Regions from separate parts of the Pantoea sp. sgz302252 genome, predicted to be linked through region 1. Evidence: predicted binding sites of a transcription regulator. Region 1 holds the regulator's gene; each other region holds the start of a gene.
What was found. Region 1 encodes CRP, which controls carbon source genes, mostly activating them, when cyclic AMP is high. Its sites were predicted from a motif close to ATGTGANNNNNNTCACAT; they were not measured.
Positions count from the first base shown of each region.

Region 2: a site for CRP is predicted at 3,025-3,042, ahead of msrB (peptide-methionine (R)-S-oxide reductase MsrB). Genes of this name have one in related genera too.
Region 3: a site for CRP is predicted at 2,730-2,747, ahead of bhsA (multiple stress resistance protein BhsA). Genes of this name have one in related genera too.

Region 1 is NZ_JBLFJW010000024.1:70,469-77,932, reverse strand. Features, by position in the region: gene ACLW56_RS17565 (phosphoribulokinase) at 1-617, shown strand, start outside; gene ACLW56_RS17560 (OsmC family protein) at 710-1,114, opposite strand; gene crp (cAMP-activated global transcriptional regulator CRP) at 1,421-2,053, shown strand; gene ACLW56_RS17550 (YccS/YhfK family putative transporter) at 2,107-4,179, shown strand; gene argD (bifunctional acetylornithine/succinyldiaminopimelate transaminase) at 4,269-5,486, opposite strand; gene pabA (aminodeoxychorismate synthase component 2) at 5,566-6,129, opposite strand; gene ACLW56_RS17535 (putative adenosine monophosphate-protein transferase Fic) at 6,161-6,760, opposite strand; gene ppiA (peptidylprolyl isomerase A) at 6,867-7,439, opposite strand.
Region 2 is NZ_JBLFJW010000021.1:70,483-77,946, forward strand. Features, by position in the region: gene ACLW56_RS16285 (MarR family transcriptional regulator) at 1-121, shown strand, start outside; gene ACLW56_RS16290 (efflux RND transporter periplasmic adaptor subunit) at 137-1,315, shown strand; gene ACLW56_RS16295 (DHA2 family efflux MFS transporter permease subunit) at 1,326-2,864, shown strand; gene msrB (peptide-methionine (R)-S-oxide reductase MsrB) at 3,120-3,557, shown strand; gene selB (selenocysteine-specific translation elongation factor) at 3,616-5,466, opposite strand; gene selA (L-seryl-tRNA(Sec) selenium transferase) at 5,463-6,851, opposite strand; gene ACLW56_RS16315 (glutathione S-transferase) at 6,946-7,464, opposite strand, start outside.
Region 3 is NZ_JBLFJW010000001.1:266,979-274,442, forward strand. Features, by position in the region: gene mfd (transcription-repair coupling factor) at 1-1,054, shown strand, start outside; gene ldtC (L,D-transpeptidase LdtC) at 1,200-2,162, shown strand; gene bhsA (multiple stress resistance protein BhsA) at 2,401-2,658, opposite strand; gene ACLW56_RS01350 (TetR/AcrR family transcriptional regulator) at 2,904-3,539, shown strand; gene ACLW56_RS01355 (glycine zipper 2TM domain-containing protein) at 3,697-4,236, opposite strand; gene ACLW56_RS01360 (NAD(P)/FAD-dependent oxidoreductase) at 4,428-5,732, opposite strand; gene ycfP (alpha/beta hydrolase YcfP) at 5,970-6,512, opposite strand; gene nagZ (beta-N-acetylhexosaminidase) at 6,552-7,464, opposite strand, start outside.

The sequences.
Region 1 (7,464 bases):
TTATCACCTATGGCCAAAGTGGCAGCGGGCAGTCGCGCAAATATCTGCATACCTATGATGAAGCCGTGCCGTGGAATCAGGTGCCAGGCACTTTCACGCCCTGGCAACCGCTGCCGGAACCCACCGACGTGCTGTTCTACGAAGGGTTACACGGGGGCGTAGTGACGCCTCAGCATGATGTGGCAAAGCATGTTGATTTGCTGGTTGGCGTAGTCCCGATTGTGAACCTGGAATGGATTCAGAAGCTTACGCGTGACACCAGTGAGCGTGGGCATTCTCGTGAAGCGGTGATGGATTCCGTGGTTCGTTCCATGGAGGATTACATCAACTTCATCACGCCGCAGTTCTCACGCACGCATATCAACTTCCAGCGCGTGCCCACGGTAGACACCTCTAACCCGTTTGCCGCTAAAGGCATTCCGTCGCTGGATGAAAGCTTTGTGGTTATCCATTTCCAGAATCTGGGCGACATCGATTTCCCCTGGCTGCTGGCGATGCTGCAAGGTTCGTTCATTTCACACATGAACACGCTGGTTGTGCCGGGAGGGAAAATGGGGCTGGCGATGGAGTTGATCATGACACCGCTGGTTGAGCGGTTAATGGATAGCAGAAGGTAAACTGCAAAACCTTCTCTTGCGAGAAGGTTTTTAGTGTTTGCTCCCTCGCCCCGTGGGAGAGGGTTGGGGAGAGGGCATCAGGCCGCACACATTTAAGCCTCAACCACCTCAAACGAATGGGTGATCTTCGCGGCTTTCTCAAGCATCAGCGCCACAGAGCAGTACTTTTCTGCTGACAAATCCACCGCGCGAGAGACCGCCGCTTCTTTCAGATCTTTGCCCGTCACGATGAAGTGCAGATTAATGTGCGTAAACATACGTGGCGCTTCTTCACGACGCTCGGAGGTGAGCTTCACTTCGCAGTCTTTCACGTCATGACGCCCTTTCTGCAAAATCGACACCACGTCGATAGCGCTGCAACCCCCAGCCGCCATCAGCACCATTTCCATCGGGCTCGGTGCTTTGTCTCCAGAGTTACCGTCCATCAAAATTTGGTGGCCAGAAGCAGACTCGCCCAGGAAGGTTAAACCCTCAACCCATTTCACACGTGCTTGCATAATTTTTAACTCCGAAGTTGCCATTTTCCTCTCAGATTACGCGCACATAACAAAACTCGCAACGGAAGGAGATGTGCGTCATGCTGAAGCGAGACACCAGGAGACACGCAGCAAAAGCTATGCTAAAACAGTCGGGATGCTACAGTCATGCAGTGAAGTGCTGTGTGCACGCAGAGGACACCACATTACAGGCTGCTGCATAATTCGACAGCCGACTTCCCAGGCACAGGGAAGGATACGATTGCAAAGCCAGCGGCAGTATCGTGTCTGCCACTGGAGACAGCTTATAACAGAGGATAACCGCGCATGGTGCTTGGCAAACCGCAAACAGACCCTACCCTTGAATGGTTCTTGTCTCATTGCCACATTCATAAGTACCCATCGAAGAGCACGCTGATTCACCAGGGTGAAAAAGCAGAAACGCTTTACTACATCGTGAAAGGCTCAGTTGCTGTACTGATCAAGGACGAAGAGGGGAAAGAGATGATCCTCTCTTACCTCAACCAGGGCGATTTCATTGGTGAGCTTGGTCTCTTCGAAGAAGGTCAGGAGCGTAGTGCCTGGGTTCGGGCAAAAACCGCTTGTGAAGTGGCCGAAATTTCCTACAAAAAATTCCGTCAGCTTATCCAGGTTAATCCAGATATTCTGATGCGCCTTTCCTCGCAGATGGCTCGTCGTCTGCAGGTCACTTCTGAGAAAGTGGGCAACCTTGCATTCCTCGACGTGACCGGCCGTATCGCGCAGACGCTGCTGAACCTGGCGAAACAACCTGACGCCATGACTCACCCGGACGGTATGCAAATTAAAATTACCCGTCAGGAAATCGGGCAGATCGTGGGTTGTTCCCGTGAAACCGTTGGCCGTATTCTGAAAATGCTGGAAGATCAGAACCTGATCTCCGCCCACGGTAAGACCATCGTCGTTTACGGCACCCGCTAAGCTCGTTAAATGGCGTATTGTTCGCGCAATACGCCATTTTTGTCTCTACCGCTATGTGGCGCAGGCTAATTTATCACCCGGAAATTAACTATGCACTGCGGCAAACCCTGGTGCTCTGTACCCCCGTGGCTATCGGTCTGGTGTTGGGGTATCTCAAATACGGATTGCTGTTTTCGTTAGTTCCCGCCTGCTGCAACATTGCCGGTCTCGATACGCCACACAAACGCTTTTTCAAACGCCTGATTATCGGCGGTTCGCTGTTTGCAGGCTGCAGCCTCGCGGTTCAGTTACTGCTGGAGCAGAGCCTCCCCTTACCGCTGATCCTGACCGTTCTCGCCATGACGCTTGGCGTGACGGCCGAGATAAGTTCTCTGCATGCGCGTTTGCTTCCCGCGTCTCTCATCGCCGCGATTTTTACCCTGAGCCTTGCGGGCAACATGCCAGTCTGGGAGCCGTTGCTGATTTATGCCCTCGGCACGCTTTGGTATGGCCTGTTTAACTGGTTCTGGTTCTGGATGTGGCGTGAACAGCCGCTGCGGGAGTCGCTGAGCCTGCTGTATCGCCAACTGGCGGATTACTGCGAAGCCAAGTACAGCCTGTTGACCCAGCACACCGATCCAGAAAAAGCTTTGCCACCCCTGCTGGCGCGTCAGCAAAAAGCCGTCGACCTGATAACCCAGTGCTACCAGCAGCTGCACATGCTGGCGGCCAATAAGAACCATGATTACAAACGCCTGCTGCGCTCCTTCCAGATGGGCCTTGATTTGCAGGAGCACATCTCCGTCAGCCTGCACCAGCCGGCAGAAGTCCAAAAGCTGGTCGAGCGCAGCCATGCGGAAGCGGTGATCCGCTGGAATGCTCAAACCATCGCCACGCGCCTGCGCGTGATGGCCGATGATATTCTTTACCACCGTTTTCCCCAGCGTTTCTCGATGGACAAGCAGATTGGCGCGCTGGAGAAAATCGCCCGTCAGCAGCCGGATAACCCGGTCGGCCAATTCTGCGTCTGGCATTTCAGCCGCATAGCACGCGTGCTGCGCCTGCAACGCCCGCTCTATCCGCGCGATTTAATGGCCGATAACGAACGCCGTTTGCCGGTATTCGCGGCGCTAAAAAGCTATCTTTCGCTGAAATCGCCCGCCCTGCGCAGTGCCGCGCGGATAAGCGTGATGCTCAGTATTGCCAGCCTGATGGGCACGGCGCTGCATCTGCCCAAACCTTACTGGATCCTGATGACCGTGCTGCTGGTCACCCAAAACGGCTATGGCGCAACGCGGGTGAGGATTTTTCACCGGGCGGCAGGCACGTTGGCTGGGTTGGTCATCGCAGGCATCACCCTGCACTTTCATGCCCCGGAGGGCTATGCGCTGGCGGCGATGCTGGTGATAACCCTCGTGAGCTACCTGATGATCCGCAAAAGCTACGGCTGGGCGACGGTGGGCTTTACGGTGACGGCGGTGTACACCATTCAGTTGCTAACGCTCAACGGCGATCAGTTTATCGTGGCACGCCTCGCCGATACCCTGATTGGCTGTCTGATTGCCTTCGGCGGCATGGTCTGGCTGTGGCCGCAGTGGCAAAGCGGCCTGCTGCGCAAAAATGCCCAGCAAGCGCTGGAGGCCGATCAGGATGCCTTACGTCTTATTCTGAGTAATGACCCGCAAGCGCCAACCCTCGCCTATCAGCGCATGCGTGTGAATCAGGCTCATAACGCACTGTTCAACTCGCTTAATCAGGCGATGCAGGAACCCGGCTTCAACTCGCGCTATCTTGCCGACATGAAACTGTGGGTGACTCACAGCCAGTTTATTGTCGAGCATATTAACGCCATGACCACGCTTGCCCGCGAGCACAACATGCTGACGGAGTCGCTGGCCCAACGGTATCTGGAATCTTGTGAGATTGCGCTGCAACGGTGTCAGCAGCGTCTGGAGTATGACGAAGCAGGTGGAAGTGGAGACGCCAATATTATGGAGTCACTGGATACGCTGTCCCACGGCCCGTTAAGCACCATGGAACAGCATTTACAGCGGATACTTGGCCATTTGAATACCATGCACACCATTTCTTCGGTGGCCTGGCGTCAACGTCCACATCACGGGATTTGGTTGAAACGGCGGACGTAGAAACTCTGCCTGGCGGCGCTTCGCTTGCACAGGCCTACAGACGGGCACATCTCGTAGGCCCGGCAAACGCAGTGCCGCCGGGCGAAACGTCAGCCAACAATCTTTCTGACCGCTGCAGCAAAACGCTTCATCCCTTCATCGATATCAGCGCTCTCAACCACCAGCGACGGCGCGAAACGCATCACATCAGTCCCGGCATTCAGCACCATGACACCTTCATGGGCTGCTGCATGCAGGAAATCACGCGCACGCCCTTTGAACTGAGGCTTAAGCTCGGCACCAATCAGCAAGCCCATACCGCGAATATCGCTGAATACATCCAGTTCAGCGTCAATCTTCTGCAAGTGCTTCACGAACTGCTCACGCTTCGCCTTCACCCCTTCCAGCACTTCCGGGGTGTTGATAATGTCGAAAGCTGTGCCCGCTACCGCACAGGCCAATGGGTTGCCGCCGTAAGTTGACCCGTGTGATCCCACGTGGAAAGCGCTGGCAATCTCTTCCGTGGTCAGCATAGCGCTGACAGGAAAACCGCCGCCCAGGGCTTTAGCGCTGGTCAAAATATCCGGCGTCACGCCGTAGTGCATATACGCGAATAGCGAACCGGTACGCCCCATGCCACACTGCACTTCGTCGAACACCAGCAACGCCTTGTGCTCGTCGCACAGTTCACGCAAGCCTTGCAGAAATTCAGGCGTCGCCGCTGTCACACCACCTTCACCCTGAATAGGTTCAACAACCACGGCGCAAGTATGATCGTCCATTACCGCTTTCACTGCATGCAAGTCATTGAACGGAACATGAATGATATCCGCAGGTTTTGGCCCAAAGCCGTCAGAGTACTTCGGCTGCCCGCCAACCGACACGGTAAACAGGGAGCGGCCATGGAAGGCGTTATGGAAAGCGATGATTTTGGTTTTGAACGGGCTGTGGCGCACGCAGGCATAGTGACGAGCGAGTTTAAAAGCGGTTTCGTTCGCTTCAGTGCCGGAGTTCATAAACGCCACACGCTCAGCAAATGTCGATGCCACCAGCTTACGCCCCAGACGCAGCGCAGGTTCGTTGGTGAAAACGTTGCTGGTGTGCCACAACGTTTCGCCCTGGCTTTTCAGGGTTTCGACGAGTCTGGGGTGACAGTGGCCCAGCGCAGTAACGGCAATCCCACCGGCAAAATCGACATACTCTTTGCCCTGTTGATCCCAGATACGGCTCCCTTTCCCTTTCACCGGGATAAACTCCGCCGGGGCGTAAATGGGCAGGATCACTTCGTCAAAAGTTGCTCGGGTAATTGCCGTTTGTTCACTCGCCATGTCAAAACCTCTTACGCAGCATGATTATGAAAATATAATCACGAAATATGCATAAAAAATCACATCATGGCAAGCGCATTTACCGCTTAAGGAAGTTATCCAGCAGCTGATGCCCTTGCTCGCTAAGAATGCTTTCAGGGTGGAATTGCACGCCTTCGAGATCCCATTCGTGGTGGCGAATGCCCATGATCTCGCCGGTTTCACTGCTTGCGGTTATCTCAAAACAGGCAGGAAGTGTCGGCGGGTCAATCACCAGAGAATGGTAACGAGTCACCGTGAGGGGATTATTCAACCCGCTGAAGACACCGGTGCCGTTATGCGTTATCGGGGAGGTTTTGCCGTGCATCACTTTGGCAGCCCGAACAATGGTCGCGCCGAAAACCTGGCCTATCGCCTGATGGCCGAGGCAAACACCCAGAATAGGCAGTTTGCCAGCGTAATGGCGGATCACGTCGAGCGAAATCCCGGATTCATCTGGCGTACAAGGGCCAGGCGAAATGACGATTTTTGCGGGTGCCAGTTGCGCTATCTCATCGAGACTGATCTCATCATTGCGCCTGACAACCACCTCGGCTCCCAGCTCGCAAAAATACTGGTAGAGGTTCCAGGTAAACGAATCATAGTTATCGATAAGCAGGATCATGGCGGCTCCGGTGACAGCAAACCGCGCTATTCTACTCAGTTTCCTGCGCTTCGCTTACCACTTTAGTGAACAGGTCAGTCAACGGCTGCAAATCACCCAACGCCCCGTTCTGATTTGCCTGGCTCCAGCTTTCCGGGTCAACGACTCCCCAGTCCAGCACATATCCGGCGTGAATAGCCAATTGTTCGAAGAACACTCGCTGTGCACGGCCGCTGCCGACAAAGAACGGGTGCAGCACATTAATCTCACAGTAGTAGTGTGCCAGCCGCTGAATAAATGCCTCTTTCGGCAGCCCAACGAGGTAGTGTTCGTCTTCCAGCTCCTGCATCAGATCGTTGCCTTCATTTTCGATGTACTCGAAATGGCAGAAACGGGTCTCACCACGGGAGATATCGACTTCGCGCAATTCCCCTGCCCAATCCCAGGCATCCTGGAAAATCTGCTGATGAATGGCACACAGCCACGGCAAACCGCGATGCAGTGGGCCGAGTTCGAGGGTGTCCACACGCTGGGCGAAAAGCGCATCCTGTGCGTGAGGCTCAGGCACATCCAGCCGCCCGCTGGCCGCAAACGAGTGACCACGCCGCTTTTCCCACAGGCGAATTTTTTGCTTATCGGTGAGCTTTTTCATCTGGACCTCCCTGACGGTTCCCCTTGTGCCACAAGTATAAGCAGCAATTTCGGGTTACGCAGAAAGGTCAGAAGGACGCGGGCAGGTTAGCCCGCGAGAGAAGAGATTACGGCAGGACTTTCGCAGACAGGATAACTACCGGTTTTGTTGGCACATTCTGATATGGCCCCACGTCATGAGAAGCCACCTGAGAAATCTTATCGGCCACGTCCATGCCTTTCACAACTTTACCAAAGACCGCATAGCCAAAATCACGCTGGCCGTGGTCAAGGAACGCGTTGTCTGCCACGTTGATAAAGAACTGGCTGGTTGCGCTGTCTTTATCCGCTGTACGCGCCATCGAAATGGTACCGCGAGTATTACGCAGACCGTTGTCAGCTTCGTTTTTGATCGGTGGATTTGGCTGCTTCTGCTGCATCTGCTCGGTGAAGCCGCCGCCCTGAATCATAAAGCCCGGGATCACGCGGTGGAAGGTGGTGTTGTTATAGAACCCACTGTTCACATAGTTCACAAAGTTTTCGACAGAAACAGGCGCTTTTTGGCTATTCAGTTCCAGCTCAATATTACCGGCAGACGTTGTCAGTAAAACGTGCGGATCTGCTTTTGCCGCCAGAACTGCAGGGGAAATCGTAGAGAGTGCAAAAACAGCCGTCACGGCAGCCAGGGTAGATTTGAGCATGTGAATTCCTTAAACGGAAACGGTA
Region 2 (7,464 bases), on a different contig from region 1:
TGAAGCCCTGACCACCATTTTGGCGGACTTAACCGCCCACCTGACGCCTGAAGAATCCCGGCAGTTACAAGGCCTGCTTATCAAAATGCTGCCGGATGAATTTACGGCCCCCCATCGCTAATTAAGGCCACACGCTATGTCCATGGAAAACACCGCTCCGGCGCCTGAAAAACGCCCGAGCAAACGTAAACGCAATTTTGCGATCCTGTTGCTGATCCTGATTCTGGTGGCCGCCGGATGTCTGGCCTGGTACCTGCTGTACGCTCGTTATTACGAAACGACCGATGATGCCTATGTGAACGGTAACCAGGTCACACTGACACCGCAGATTGCCGGCACGGTCACGCAGGTCACCGTGGATGAAGGCGATTACGTGCAGAAAGGCCAGCCGCTGGTTCTGCTCGACCCAAGCGATACTGAAATTGCGCTTCAGCAGGCTGAGGCCAGCCTCGCCAATACCGTGCGTCAGGTTCGCGGCTTGTACAGCACCGCAGATAACTACCGTGCGCAGGTTGAAGCGAAAAGAGTCGCCCTGCAAACCGCGCAAAGTGACTACGCTCGCCGTGCCAAAATCTTCTCAACCGGTGCCATTGCTGCGGAAGATCTGGCGCACTATCGCGATGCCGTCACCAGCGCCCAAAGCGATTTGGTTGCCGCACAACAGGCATTGAAAACCAATCAGGCGATGGTGGATGACACCGTTATCGACAGTCACCCTGAAATCAAAACGGCCGTGGCGACCCTGCGCCAGCGCTATCTGGACAACGCGCGTAGCACCATTGTTGCGCCTGTCAGCGGTTATGTGGCGAAGCGCGCTGTGCAACTCGGCATGCGCGTCACTTCAGGCACCACGCTGCTCGCTATCGTGCCTCTGGATCAGGTTTGGGTTGATGCCAACTTCAAAGAGAGCCAGATGCAGGATATGCGTTTAGGGCAGAAAGTGACGCTGAATGCCGACCTGTACGGTGACGATGTGCAGTATCAGGGCACGATTGAAAGCTTAGGGATCGGCACCGGCAGCGCGTTTTCCCTGCTGCCTGCGCAGAACGCCAGCGGTAACTGGATCAAGATTGTTCAGCGTCTGCCGGTTCGTATTACGCTCGACCCGCATGACATGCAAAAGCATCCGCTGCGTATTGGTCTGTCGATGAACGCGAAGGTGGATATCCGTGATGTTGATGGTCATCTTCTGCCGCAAAAAACCGTCGATCAGCCGCGATTCACCACCGATGTGTATGAAACGCCAATGGAAGCGGCCGATAAACTGGTGGCGAAAATCCTTCATGACAACAGCAGCGCCGTAGCCCAGCGTTAAGAGAGAAGCTATGTCTGAGCCGAAGGCGGCCTATACGCCCCCAAGCTTGTTCCTCGCGACGCTTGCGTTGTCGCTGGCCACGTTTATGCAGGTGCTGGATTCCACCATCGCCAACGTCGCGCTGCCCACTATTTCCGGCAATCTCGGGGTGAGTTCGGATCAGGGCACATGGGTAATTACCTCGTTCGCAGTGTGTAACGCCATCGCGTTGCCGCTAACCGGCTGGTTTACCCGCCGTTTTGGGCAGCTGCGGCTGTTCATCGCCTCGGTGGTGTTCTTTACGCTCACGTCGTTCCTGTGCGGCTTTGCCCACAGCATGACGGAGCTGATCATCTTCCGTGCGCTGCAGGGATTTTTCGCCGGGCCGATGTTCCCGATGTGTCAGACGCTGCTGCTGGTCATCTTCCCGCCGATGAAGCGAAGCATGGCGCTCGCGCTGCTGTCGATGGTTACCGTTGTCGCGCCTATTGTCGGCCCGATTACCGGCGGCTGGATAACCGATAACTACTCCTGGCCGTGGATTTTCTATATCAACGTGCCGATCGGGATTTTCGCCTCGATAGTGGTCTGGACGCAGCTGAAAGGAAGAGAAGAAACCACGCAGTCGTCGCCTATCGACTATATCGGCATCATGCTGCTGGTGCTGGGCGTCGGGCTGCTGCAGGTGGTGCTGGACAAAGGGAATGACGAAGACTGGTTCTCTTCGACGCCTATCATCGTGATGTCGGTGGTGTCCACGATTAGCCTGATTAGCTTTGTGATTTGGGAACTGGGCGAGCGCCACCCGATCGTGAATTTGCGCCTGTTCAAGGAGCGTAACTTCGCGATTGGCACGCTCGCGCTGATGCTCGGTTACGCAGCGTTCTTCGCCATCAACATTATTTTGCCGCAGTGGCTGCAAACACAGATGGGTTACACCGCCATCTGGGCTGGGCTTGCGGCCGCGCCGATGGGCTTCTTGCCGTTGTTGCTGACGCCGATCATTGGCCGTTACGCAACGAGAGTCGATTTGCGGCTGCTGTGCTCCATCTCGTTCCTGACGATGGGCATGTCGTGCCTGATGCGCGCGCAATTCAACACTGATGTGGATTTCCGCACTATCGCGGGCGTGCAGATGTTTATGGGGATTGGCGTGGCATTCTTCTTTATGCCGCTGACCACCATCGTGCTGTCGAACCTGCACGGCAATGAAGTGGCGGAAGGTTCAGGCCTGGCGACGTTTTTCCGCGTGCTTGGCGGCTCTTTTGCGTCGTCGCTCACCACCTGGATTTGGCAGCGTCGGGAGATTTTCCACCACGCTAATCTGACGGAAAGCGTGTCGCAATATAACCCGGCGGCGGTGGATTATGTGCAGAAGATGGGTGGCCCAACGCAGCAGCACTTTGCGATGATTGAGCAAAGCATCACGCAGCAGGCGTACATGATGTCGACAATTGATTATTTTTGGGTGCTCGGCTGGGGCTTTATGGGGTTGATCCTGATTATCTGGTTTACCCGTCCGCCGTTTGTCCGTTCAGGCGCTCCGGGCGCTCCTGCGGCAGGGCATTAACTCTCACTGCCCGGTGGCGGCTACGCCTTACCGAGCCTACGAAAGATTTTGTAGGCCGGATAAGCGTAGCGCCATCCGGCATTTTTGACGTTAAAACAGCCACAAAGGTTTCACTGCGGACGGCAGACACCGGCCGCCATTGTTAACTTTTCTGTGAGGAATTTGACGTCGTTCTCTTCTCCGTGATTATCTGATTATCACTCCACGTCAGCCTTATTCCGTTTTCACTGACGCGATCCCAACCAGGAGATAACCATGAGCCGCCCGTATCAAAAAGACCCGAAATCCGTTCAGGCCCTGTCCGAACTGGAATTTAACGTCACCCAGAGAAATGCCACCGAGCGCCCGTTCACCGGCAAATATGATGAGCATTTTGAGGAGGGGTTGTACGTCGATATTGTTTCCGGCGAGCCACTTTTTTCGTCGCTGGATAAGTTTGATTCCGGCTGTGGCTGGCCTGCCTTCAGCCGCCCGGTGGAAGACAATGTTCGCAACATCAGAGATTTAAGCCACGGCATGGTGCGCACCGAAGTTCGCTCTCAGCACGGCGACAGCCATCTCGGACACGTGTTCCCGGACGGACCGCAGGACAAAGGTGGCCTGCGCTACTGCATTAACTCCGCGTCGCTGCGCTTCATCCCGAAAGCGAATTTAGCCGCGGAAGGTTACGGGGAATATCTCTCTCTTTTTTGACGCCGACACGAAGAAATAACGTGAAGCGGCAGGCCTCTCACCTGCCGCCTTTGGCCGATTATTTTTCTGCCGCCGGGAACAGCAACGCGTCGCGTAAGAGGTGGTCGTTACCGCGACGGCGAGTGAAGCCAATCCTGTCGAAGTATTCAAGAATCTGAATCGCCAGCTTGCGGCCCACGTTGAGGCTGTCGCGAAAATCGGCCGCACAGGCTGATCCCCGCGCCAGATCCAGTTGGCGGATCAATCCGGCAAACTGCACAATCCGATCGTTGCGGTAATAACGATCTTTGACGATCGCCGTAATCATCCCCTGCTGCGCTGCCTGCCGTAACGTCACGCGCATAACCTGTTCGTCGCTGCCCGTTTCTTTCGCCAAATCCCGAACCCACCAGGGTTCATCGCCAAACAGCGGTTCAACTTTTTGCCACAACACAGCCTGTTCGTCAGTAAATCCGGCTTTATGATCTGGCAGATGCAGCCAGCCGTGGTGGCTGTTGATAAGCCCCGACGTGCGCATTTGCTCAATCAACATCAGCACCAGCGCTTCGTCTTCCATCGGCAGCGCGATACGGCGCAGACGTTCCCGGCCTGGCCCCGGCTCATCGCGATGCTGTTCGTGGTAAACGGACAAGGCGTTGATCAACTTCTGCTGCCAGCGCTGGCTCAGTGCGCCGCTCAGCACGCTATCGCCCGCTCGCAGCAGGTTCGGCTGTTGAAGCAGCGGTGCTAAGCCTTCGTCATTAAGCTGACGCGCCCAGCCAAATTCACTCAGGCGCAGCGCATCGCGTTGCAGGTGGACATCGAATGCTTCTGCGTCCGTGCTCACCTGAGAGAGTTGCGCCAGCCACTGCAGATATTCCGGCTTACGTTTACCGCGACGAGGCGGGTTCAGCGTCACCACGCATGCCCCTGCGAGCGTGCTTCTGGCAGAGATATCGCGCAGCACCAGCCTGTCGTTATCTGCCAGCCACAGCGGCGTATCCAGGACCAGTTCCGCCAGATTATTTTCCAGCAGCGAGACGCGCCCGGTGATATGGCTTGCGGCATGGTGAATATGCAGCGGCTGCCACTGGGTGAGCGGCGTGTGGCATTGCAGCTCAACAATGACGCGCTCTGACGGTTCTGCGGGCTGTTGCACCAGCAGCCAGTCGCCGCGGGTGATGTCTTCTTTTTGCGCATCACCGGCAATGTTCAGCGCTATACGCTGCCCGGCGTGTGCTTGTTCTGTCGGCTGGTTTTGCGCGTGTAGCCCACGCACGCGCATGGGTTTGTTGACGCCTGTCAGCCAGAGCGTATCGCCAACCTTCACCTCGCCCGTCAGCGCCGTGCCGGTCACGACAAGGCCTGCGCCTTTCACGGTGAATGCCCGGTCAATCGCCAGGCGGAAACATTGGTGCTCAGCGTGCTGGCGCTCTGCCAGATTCAGCAGGTGCTCACGTAAAGCCTCGATGCCGCGCATTTCCGTGGCTGCTGTTTCAAACAAAGTGGCTTCACTGAAATCGTATTCGCGCAAAACGTCGGTGACTTGCTGATGAACGTCGGCAATACGTGCGCTATCAACGCGATCGGTTTTGGTCAAGGCAACGGTGATCGTCGGCTTTCCGGTCAGTTGCAAAATCGCCAGATGTTCGCGGGTTTGCGCCATGACACCGTCATCGCACGCCACCACCAGCAGGGCATGATCGATACCGCCTACGCCCGCCAGCATATTGGCGAGGAATTTTTCGTGGCCTGGTACATCAATAAACCCAGGCACGCGGCCATCGGGTTGCGGCCAGTAGGCATACCCCAAATCGATGGTCATGCCACGCGCTTTTTCTTCCGGCAAGCGAGAGGCATTTACGCCCGTGATAGCCTGCAATAAGGTGGTTTTGCCGTGGTCAACGTGCCCGGCGGTGGCAATAATCATTTCAACACACTCTCCAGAAAGCGCGCCTCGTCTTCAAGACAGCGCAAATCCAGCCATAAACGCCCGTCATAAATGCGCCCTAAAACCGGCAATTCACGCTGTCGCCAACTTTCTGCCAGCGCTTCCAGCGTGCTGCCTCGTCCGTCATTCGGCGTGAACGTGACTGCCTGAGAAGGCAGGCGATCAACCGGCAGCGAACCACTGCCTATTTGCGACAGACACGGCTCAAGGCGCACGGTGAAATCAGGATAGTGCGCTTGCAGCGGCGCTAGTAAGCGCTCGCCTTGCTCACGAATCTCATCCTGTTGGCGCGTTAACAGGCGTAAGGTTGGCAATGCCTGCGGTAATTTTTCAGGATGCAGATACAAACGTAGCGTGGCTTCCAGCGCCGCCAGTGTCATTTTATCGGCGCGCAGCGCACGCTTGAGCGGGTGCTGTTGCAGCTTCGCAATCAGCTCACGTTTGCCGACAATAATGCCCGCCTGCGGGCCACCGAGCAGCTTGTCGCCAGAGAAACTGACGAGGCTCACGCCGCTGGCAATCAGCTCCTGCGGCATCGGTTCTTTCGGCAGGCCATACTGGCTCAAATCCACCAGCGAACCGCTGCCTAAATCCGCCACCACCGGAATGCCTTTCTCCAGCCCGATGGAGGCCAGTTCAGCTTCATCAACCGCTTTGGTGAAGCCTTCAATACTGTAGTTGCTGGTGTGGACCTTCATCAGCAAGGCTGTGTTATCGTGGATGGCATTCACGTAATCGCGGGCGTGAGTGCGGTTGGTGGTGCCCACTTCATGCAGCGTGCAACCCGCCTGGCGCATCACATCCGGAATGCGGAACGCGCCGCCAATCTCCACCAGCTCGCCACGTGAAACCACCACTTCTTTGCCGTTTGCCGTTGCCGCCAGCATTAACAGCACCGCCGCGGCGTTGTTATTCACAATGCAGGCGTCTTCAGCGCCCGTCAGACGGCACAGCAATTCAGCCAGCGCACTATCACGATGCCCACGTCCGGCACCATCTAGCGAATACTCCAGCGTGACGGGCGAACGCATGACTTCACTCACCGCCGCAACAGCCGCTTCCGACTGCAAAGCGCGGCCCAGATTGGTGTGCAACACGGTGCCAGTGAGGTTTATCACCGGACGCAGCTTGCTCTGCGTATCTCCGGCCAGGCGCGCCTCTGCCGCCTGATGCCAGTTCTGGCACCACTCCGGCAGTACATTGTTTTCACGAATGCTGTCGCGTGCCTCATCCTGCAACTGACGCAATACCGCGACAAGCTGGCTGTGGCCGAAATGCTCGATAAGAGGAAGAAACGCCGGATCGCGCAACAGGCGGTCCGTGGCGGGAAGTTGACTGAACAGCGAAGGGGTTTCGGTGGTCATGAATAAGCCTGTGGTTTGCCCCCTCCCGACGGGAGAGGGGGAATCAACGTGCAGGAATTGTACTGTTTTTTTGCCCTGAGAGTTATTGATCGCGTTACGCTTTTGGCGGTTCTGTGCGGGCAAAACTGTCTCGCTGGAACAGTGTCCCGACCAGTTTGACCAAATGGGGACGCGTGGCGCACCAGCCCGGAGAGACGTGGCGGAAATTGAGATAACCCACAGCGCAGGCCGTGGCGATGGTCGCCAGGTTCAGCTCGTCCACCTTCAGCGTGCCATCAGCCACATAGCTTTCCAGCGCGTCCAGCCCACGGCTGATTTTCTCACGCTGCCGCACCAGCTCTTCCGGCGACTGCTGCGCCGCCGGGCGTGCCTGTTCGCGTACAGACACCAGACCCGCATCCATAATGCCATCGGCCAACGCTTCAAGCTGGCGCAGATGCAAGGCGGCTTTGGCATCACGCGGCACCAGTGCCGGAGCAATATTCAGTTGCTCAATATACTGGGCGATAATCGGCGAATCGTACCAGCACTCACCGTCATCGGTGACCAGCGCGGGCACTTTACCAAGCGGATTGTACTGCGCCACGCCGTTGACGGCGTGATAAGGCATCTC
Region 3 (7,464 bases), on a different contig from region 1:
GCGCGAAGCGATTCTGCGTGAGGTGCTGCGCGGCGGTCAGGTTTATTACCTCTATAACGATGTCGAAAATATCCAGAAAGCCGCAGACCGCCTGGCAGAACTGGTGCCCGAAGCCCGTATTGCTATCGGCCATGGGCAGATGCGCGAACGCGAATTGGAACGGGTGATGAATGATTTTCACCACCAGCGTTTCAACGTGCTGGTGTGTACCACGATAATCGAAACCGGGATCGACATTCCGACGGCCAACACCATCATCATTGAACGCGCTGACCACTTCGGCCTTGCTCAGTTGCATCAGTTACGTGGTCGCGTTGGGCGTTCTCATCACCAGGCCTACGCATGGCTGCTGACGCCGCATCCAAAAGCCATGACCACCGACGCGCAAAAACGTCTGGAAGCCATCGCCTCTCTGGAAGATTTAGGCGCAGGCTTTGCGCTCGCAACCCATGACCTCGAAATTCGTGGCGCGGGTGAGTTGCTGGGTGAAGATCAGAGCGGTTCGATGGAAACCATTGGCTTCTCGCTGTACATGGAACTGCTGGAAAATGCGGTGGATGCGCTGAAAGCGGGCCGTGAGCCGTCGCTGGAAGATCTCACCAGCCAGCAGACCGAAGTTGAGCTGCGTATGCCGTCATTGCTGCCGGACGATTTTATTCCGGACGTTAACACCCGCCTCTCTTTCTACAAGCGTATCGCCAGTGCCAAAGGCGAGCAGGAGCTCGATGAGCTGAAAGTTGAGCTTATCGACCGCTTCGGCCTGCTGCCGGATGCCGCACGTAACCTACTGGATATTGCTCGTCTTCGCCAGCAGGCGCAGAAACTGGGCATTCGCAAGCTTGAAGGGAATGAGAAAGGCGGCGTGATTGAATTCAATGAAAAGAATCACGTGAATCCTGCCTGGCTTATTGGCCTGTTGCAGAAGCAGCCTCAGCACTATCGTCTTGATGGGCCGACTCGCCTGAAGTTCTTCCAGGAACTGGCCGAGCGTAAAGCCCGAATGGAGTGGGTGCGCAACTTTATGCAGCAGCTTGAAGAGAACGCTGTTGCCTGATTCCCTTCCCGGCGGCGTCTGTCGCCGGGACTGCTCCCCCCGCGTCTTTACACACTCTTTGCAATTCACTGAAACGTCCAGACACAGCCTGATGCCATAATGAGGGTCTCTCCTGCTTAATCACCATTATGGATGTGCTGTGATGATGATTCAATCGCGTTTCCTGCGGCTGATGGCGCTGTTTGCCCTCGCTGCAACTGTGGCTGTGACTTTACCCGCACGCGCCAATACCTGGCCTCTTCCACCTGCTGGCAGCCGTCTGGTCGGTGAAAACCGTTTTCACGTTGTCGCTAACGATGGCGGCTCTCTGGAAGCTATCGCGAAAAAATACAATGTCGGTTTTTTGGCTTTGCTTCAGGCGAACCCCGGCGTTGATCCGTATGTTCCACGCGCCGGCAGCGTGCTGACCATTCCGCTGCAAACTCTGCTGCCTGATGCGCCACGAGAAGGCATGGTGATTAACCTTGCCGAGCTGCGTCTCTATTATTACCCGCCGGGCAAAAACAGCGTCACGGTTTACCCGATTGGCATCGGCCAGTTGGGAGGCGACACACTGACGCCAACCATGGTGACCACGGTATCCGATAAGCGCGCTAATCCTACGTGGACGCCAACGGCCAACATCCGCGCCCGATACAAGGCCAACGGGATTAATTTACCTGCCGTAGTGCCTGCCGGGCCAGATAACCCGATGGGCCATCACGCTATTCGCTTGTCGGCCTATGGCGGTGTGTATCTGCTGCACGGGACTAACGCTGACTTCGGTATTGGCATGCGTGTGAGCTCCGGCTGTATCCGTCTGCGTGATGGCGACATCGAAACGCTGTTCAGGCAAGTGACGCCAGGCACCAAAGTGAACATCATCAATACGCCAATCAAGGCGTCCGTTGAGCCAAACGGTGTACACCTTGTGGAAGTGCATCAGCCGCTGTCCAGACATATCAATGATGATCCGCAGGTGTTGCCCATCACGCTCAGCAGCACAATGCAGGCCTTCAAAAATTCCGCACAGACAGATGCATCGGTGATGGAACATGTGATGGAAGTGCGTTCGGGTATACCTGTGGATGTCACCACTCACGGTGAAGCAACGGCACAAACGCTATAAACCGCCCCTTTCTGAGAACAAAAAAAAGACCACGACAAATGTCGTGGTCTCAGACTGCTGACAAAGAAGGAAAAAGCGTGGTTTTTCCTTCTTTGTGGTGAGCAGCCGAAAATCAATAAATTGATTTTCCTTGTTTTTTTATTCGGTACCCTATGACAAATCTCATTCGTTAGAGGTTTGTCATCACTCTCGTCTTTTTTATGGCAGTGGCATTGCCAAGGGTTAAATAAGGAGGGCCTTATTTATAAATTACCGCAGTCCCGTGCAGGGAATTTGGACCGGTAACTGAGGTAATACGGAATGATTTGGCGCCCATGGCGTCTGCTTTCTGTGCCAACTGGTCTTCCAGAGAACCCAGGTTGGTGCCTGCGTCAGCAGAGATAACGCCGACTTTGTGTTGGTCAACCGGTGTGGACTGAACTTCTACCGCTGCGAAGCTTGCGAATGACAGTGAACTCAGGACGGCAGCAACAGCGAAAGTTTTGATGCTTTTCATGATTTTTTACCTTTGCAGATGAATTTTGCCGGGTCGTTATTATTAACTTAACGATCGATAGGGAAATAATAGTGTGATCTGAATCACGCGTCAACGGATTTTTATAATGATGATTATATAAATAATTTATCTCTTATTTTTCATATCGATATGAGAATTTTATTTTGTCTCATCCGGCGCTGGTTATGCTGAGGGTTTATTTTTATAATGAACGTTCAACACATCCATAGAGGTACAACGGCACCATGACAACTGACGTTGCAAGTTGCGTAAAAAAAAGCCGTGGCCGACCAAAAGTGTTCGACAGGGAAGCGGCGCTCGATAAGGCCATGACACTCTTCTGGCAGCACGGCTATGAAGCAACATCACTCGCGGATTTAGTGGAAGCGACAGGTGCGAAAGCCCCGACGCTGTACGCAGAATTCGTCAACAAAGAAGGCCTGTTCCGGGCTGTTCTGGATCGCTATATCTCACGCTTTGCCGATAAGCACGAAGCTCAACTTTTTTGTGAAGAGAAGCCGGTAGAACAAGCGCTACGTGATTATTTCAGCGCTGTGGCCACTTGCTTTACCAGCAAAGACACCCCGGCTGGTTGCTTCATGATTAACACCTCGGCGACGCTTGCGGCCTCGTCGAAGGACATTGCGCGAACGATAAAATCTCGCCACGCAATGCAGGAAAAAACACTCTGCGAGTTTCTGACCCAACGTCAGGCCCGCGGTGAAATCCCTGCCGATAAGCCCGTTTGCGAACTGGCCCTGTTCCTGAGCTGCATTCTGCAAGGGATGTCCATCAGCGCGCGTGAAGGCGCAAGCTACGAATCGCTGATGAAGATAACGGACACCACGTTACGACTGTGGCCACAGATGCTGAAAATCTGATTGCGACAACAGCTGCCATGCCGGGTGGCGGCTTCGCCTTACGCCGGCCTACGACACGCACCAGGCCTGGCAAGCGCAGCGTCGCAGGGCAATGAGCCATAAAAAAGGCCCCTCAGCCTGAGCGAATGAGGGGCCAATTAACAGATAAACTGCTTTTTTAGGCTTTGTTAGTCAAAACCAGCTGACCATTGCTGTCGAGTGGGATCTGAGTACCAGGATCTTTATCCATACGGATTTTCCCCTGCTGATCGCCAATTTTGTAGGTCACATCGTAACCCAACATCTTATCTGACTTGTCGTACACGGTTTTACAGCGCTGCTGCGTGGTGGTGTACGTATCGTTATCCTGCATCGAACCCTGAATCTGGTTACCCGCATAACCGCCGCCTAACGCCCCAGCGATGGTGGCAACATCTTTACCACGTCCACCCCCAAACTGATGGCCAATCACGCCACCCGCTACGGCACCGAGCACTGAACCGGCGATACGGTTTTCATCCTGAACCGGACGGCGATGCGTCACCGCAACGTTCCGACATTCCTGACGAGGTGTTTTCACTGACTCTTTAATGGGCGTTGCAGAGATAACCTGCGCATATTGTGGGCCACGATCAAGCACGTTAAGACTGGCCACCGCCGCCACACCCAGCGCAGCAGCTACGCCAATCCCTATACCCGCTAACATTGATTTATTCACGGGAGTTCCTCCTTTGTTGCTGTTGGTAACAATTTTGCAACCAGAAGGTGAAGTTGGATATAAGAAAACCCCTGAAAAAATCGCCGGGAAACGGCGGATTCGAGCGATTCAGAGCATTCTGAAGGAGAGAAACTGGATTTTAAAGAGGTAGAAAAGATGCCGGTGGCGCAGCGCCACCGGGCATTAGGCAATCAGTGCAGTTTAAGGCGAGGACGGATCACGCGGTTGATGCTACCCACCAGCATCATCAACCCGGTTTTGAAGTAACCGTGCAGTGCAATCTGGTGCATACGGTACAGGGAAATGTACACGAAGCGGGCAATGCGCCCTTCTACCATCATTGAGCCGCGCATCAGGTTACCCATCAGGCTGCCGACGGTCGAGTAGTTCGACAATGAAACCAGCGAGCCGTGATCTTTATAGGTGTACGCCTTCAGCGGCTTGCCTTTGCTCTGTGCCAGGATGTTGTTCAGCGCGCAGGTCGCCATCTGGTGAGCAGCCTGAGCACGCGGTGGCACGAAGCCGCCTTCTGGGCGAGCACAAGAGGCGCAGTCACCAATCGCGTAGATATCAGCATCACGGGTGGTTTGCAGCGTTGGCTCGACCACCAGCTGGTTGATGCGGTTGGTTTCCAGACCGCCGATGTCTTTCATGAAATCAGGCGCTTTGATGCCCGCCGCCCACACCATCAGATCGGCATTGATGTACTCACCTTCTTTGGTGTGCAAACCGCCTGCATCGGCGCTGGTGACCATGGTCTGCGTCAGTACGCGTACGCCCATTTTGGTCAGTTCGCTGTGCGCTGCACCGGAAATACGTGGCGGCAGTGCAGGCAGAATACGTTCCCCTGCTTCCACCAGCGTGACGTTCAGCGCTTCGTTGGTCAGCCCTTTGTAACCGTAGCTGTGAAGCTGCTTCACCGCGTTATGCAGCTCTGCGGAAAGCTCGACGCCCGTGGCACCACCGCCAACAATGGCGATATTTACCTTACCGTTGGCGCCCAGGTTACTGGAGTGCTTGAGGAACAGGTTGAGCATTTCCTGATGGAAACGGCGCGCCTGATGCGGGTTATCGAGGAAAATGCAGTTCTCTTTCACGCCCGGCGTATTGAAGTCATTAGAGGTACTGCCCAGCGCCATCACCAGCGTGTCGTACGGCAGCTTGCGCTCGGGTACCAGCAGCTCGCCTTTTTCGTCACGCAGTTCAGCCAGCGTCAGGGTTTTGGTCTCACGGTTGATATCCACCACGGAGCCCAGCTGGAACTGGAAATGGTGGTTACGCGCATGGGCCAGGTAGCTCAGCGCATCCACGCCCTCATCCAGAGAACCGGTGGCAACTTCGTGCAGCAGCGGTTTCCACAGATGGCTGTGATTACGATCGACCAGCGTGATTTTCGCTTTTTTGCCACGGCCAAGCTTCCGACCCAACTGAGTCGCCAGCTCAAGCCCGCCAGCACCACCGCCCACAATCACAATCTTTTTCAATGGTGTAGTCAACGTGACCCCCTCAAATTATTAACCAATTGTTAATTAAAAGTTATTAAAATAACCTTTAATTAACAACAGGTTACTGCGCCTGAAAACGTAACTTCAGCGAAGAATACCATGGGAGGTGCATTGGTCATACCAAAATTGATATGAATCAAGTTTTGCCGATGAAATGTTGAGCAAGTGTAGTGGATAAGCGGGAGTTTAGGTGCCCGGTGAACAGGATGCCACCGGGCAAAAGCGGGATTAGCCGAGAGTTTTAAAAGCTTTGATACGCTGCAGGTGCGGAGAGATATTCTTGAACTTATGCGTCTGCACGTCATCCCAAATTATCTCGTAGTAATGATGCAAAAACTCAGCCGAACGCTGGCTATTCAGGGCCTCATCCTGACGGGAGAGGATCACCAGGCAACGATCGCGGTTTTTCTCGCGGAAGTTGCTTACGCATTTGGTTGCGATATCCGCGTACTCTTCTGGCCGGTCAATCTTTCCTTCCATGTTCTCATTCGGGAACAGATTAGGATTGAAAATCACCTGACGGATATCACACAGAAAACCGATGCGTTCGGCCCAGTAGCCACCGAGCCCCACCCCACAAATCAGAGGTCTGTCGTCAGCGTTAAGCTGCAACATTTTGTCTACTTCTTTCAGCAAGTGCTGCATGTCGTGCTTTGGATGCAACGTGCTGTAGCTAATCAGGCGAACGTCTGGGTCGATAAACTGCAATTGCAGGACTTTCTCGTGATTCCCCGGACTGTTTGAATCGAAACCGTGCAAATAAATTATCATTACATCCTCGCAACACTGCTAATCCCGATGAGGGGAAGATTAAGAAGTGGCTTTATGCGCCTGCCAGCGTTCATGCAGTTCGTTGAGCTGCGCGCTGACCGTCTTCCAGCGAGCTGAATCCCTCAGCTCCTGACGGGTAAATGAACCTTCATGATACAATTTCGCAACACGCTCCGCTTTGATCGGCGACAGGTTATCCAGCACGCTAACGGCACCTTTACGATTATTGCAGACGAGGATCATATCGCAACCTGCATCCAGCGATGCCTGGCCACGTTCCGCGTAGCTGCCCATGATTGCCGCGCCTTCCATCGATAAATCATCAGAGAAAATAACGCCGTCGAAGCCCAGTTCACCGCGAAGCACGGTTTTCAGCCAATGCGGGGAACCGCTAGCCGGACGCGGGTCGACTTCACTGTAAATCACGTGGGCGGGCATGATGGCATCCAGGCGATTTTCAGTGATCAGCGTGCGGAACACCGACATATCTTTTTCACGAATTTCAGCTTCATCGCGCGGGTCTTGCGGAGTTTCTTTGTGCGAGTCCGCGGTCACCGCGCCATGCCCCGGGAAGTGTTTACCGGTGGTTTTCATTCCGGCGTTGTGCATGCCATCGATAAAGTGGCGAGCCATCGCCAGCGCTTTATGCGGATCGGCATGGTAAGAACGCTCACCGATGGCGGCGCTGATATGCCCGACATCCAGCACGGGCGCGAAGCTGATATCGATGTCCATGGCGATCATCTCTGATGCCATCAACCAACCCGCTTCCTGCGCCATGCGCCCGCCCTCTTCCATCCCGAGCAATTCAGCAAAAGACTGAGCCGCTGGCAGACGCGTAAAACCTTCACGGAAACGCTGTACGCGCCCGCCTTCCTGATCCACAGCCACCACAAGGTGATTTTTGGATGCGCTGCGAATCTGGCGTACCAGCTCACGAAGCTGGGCCGGA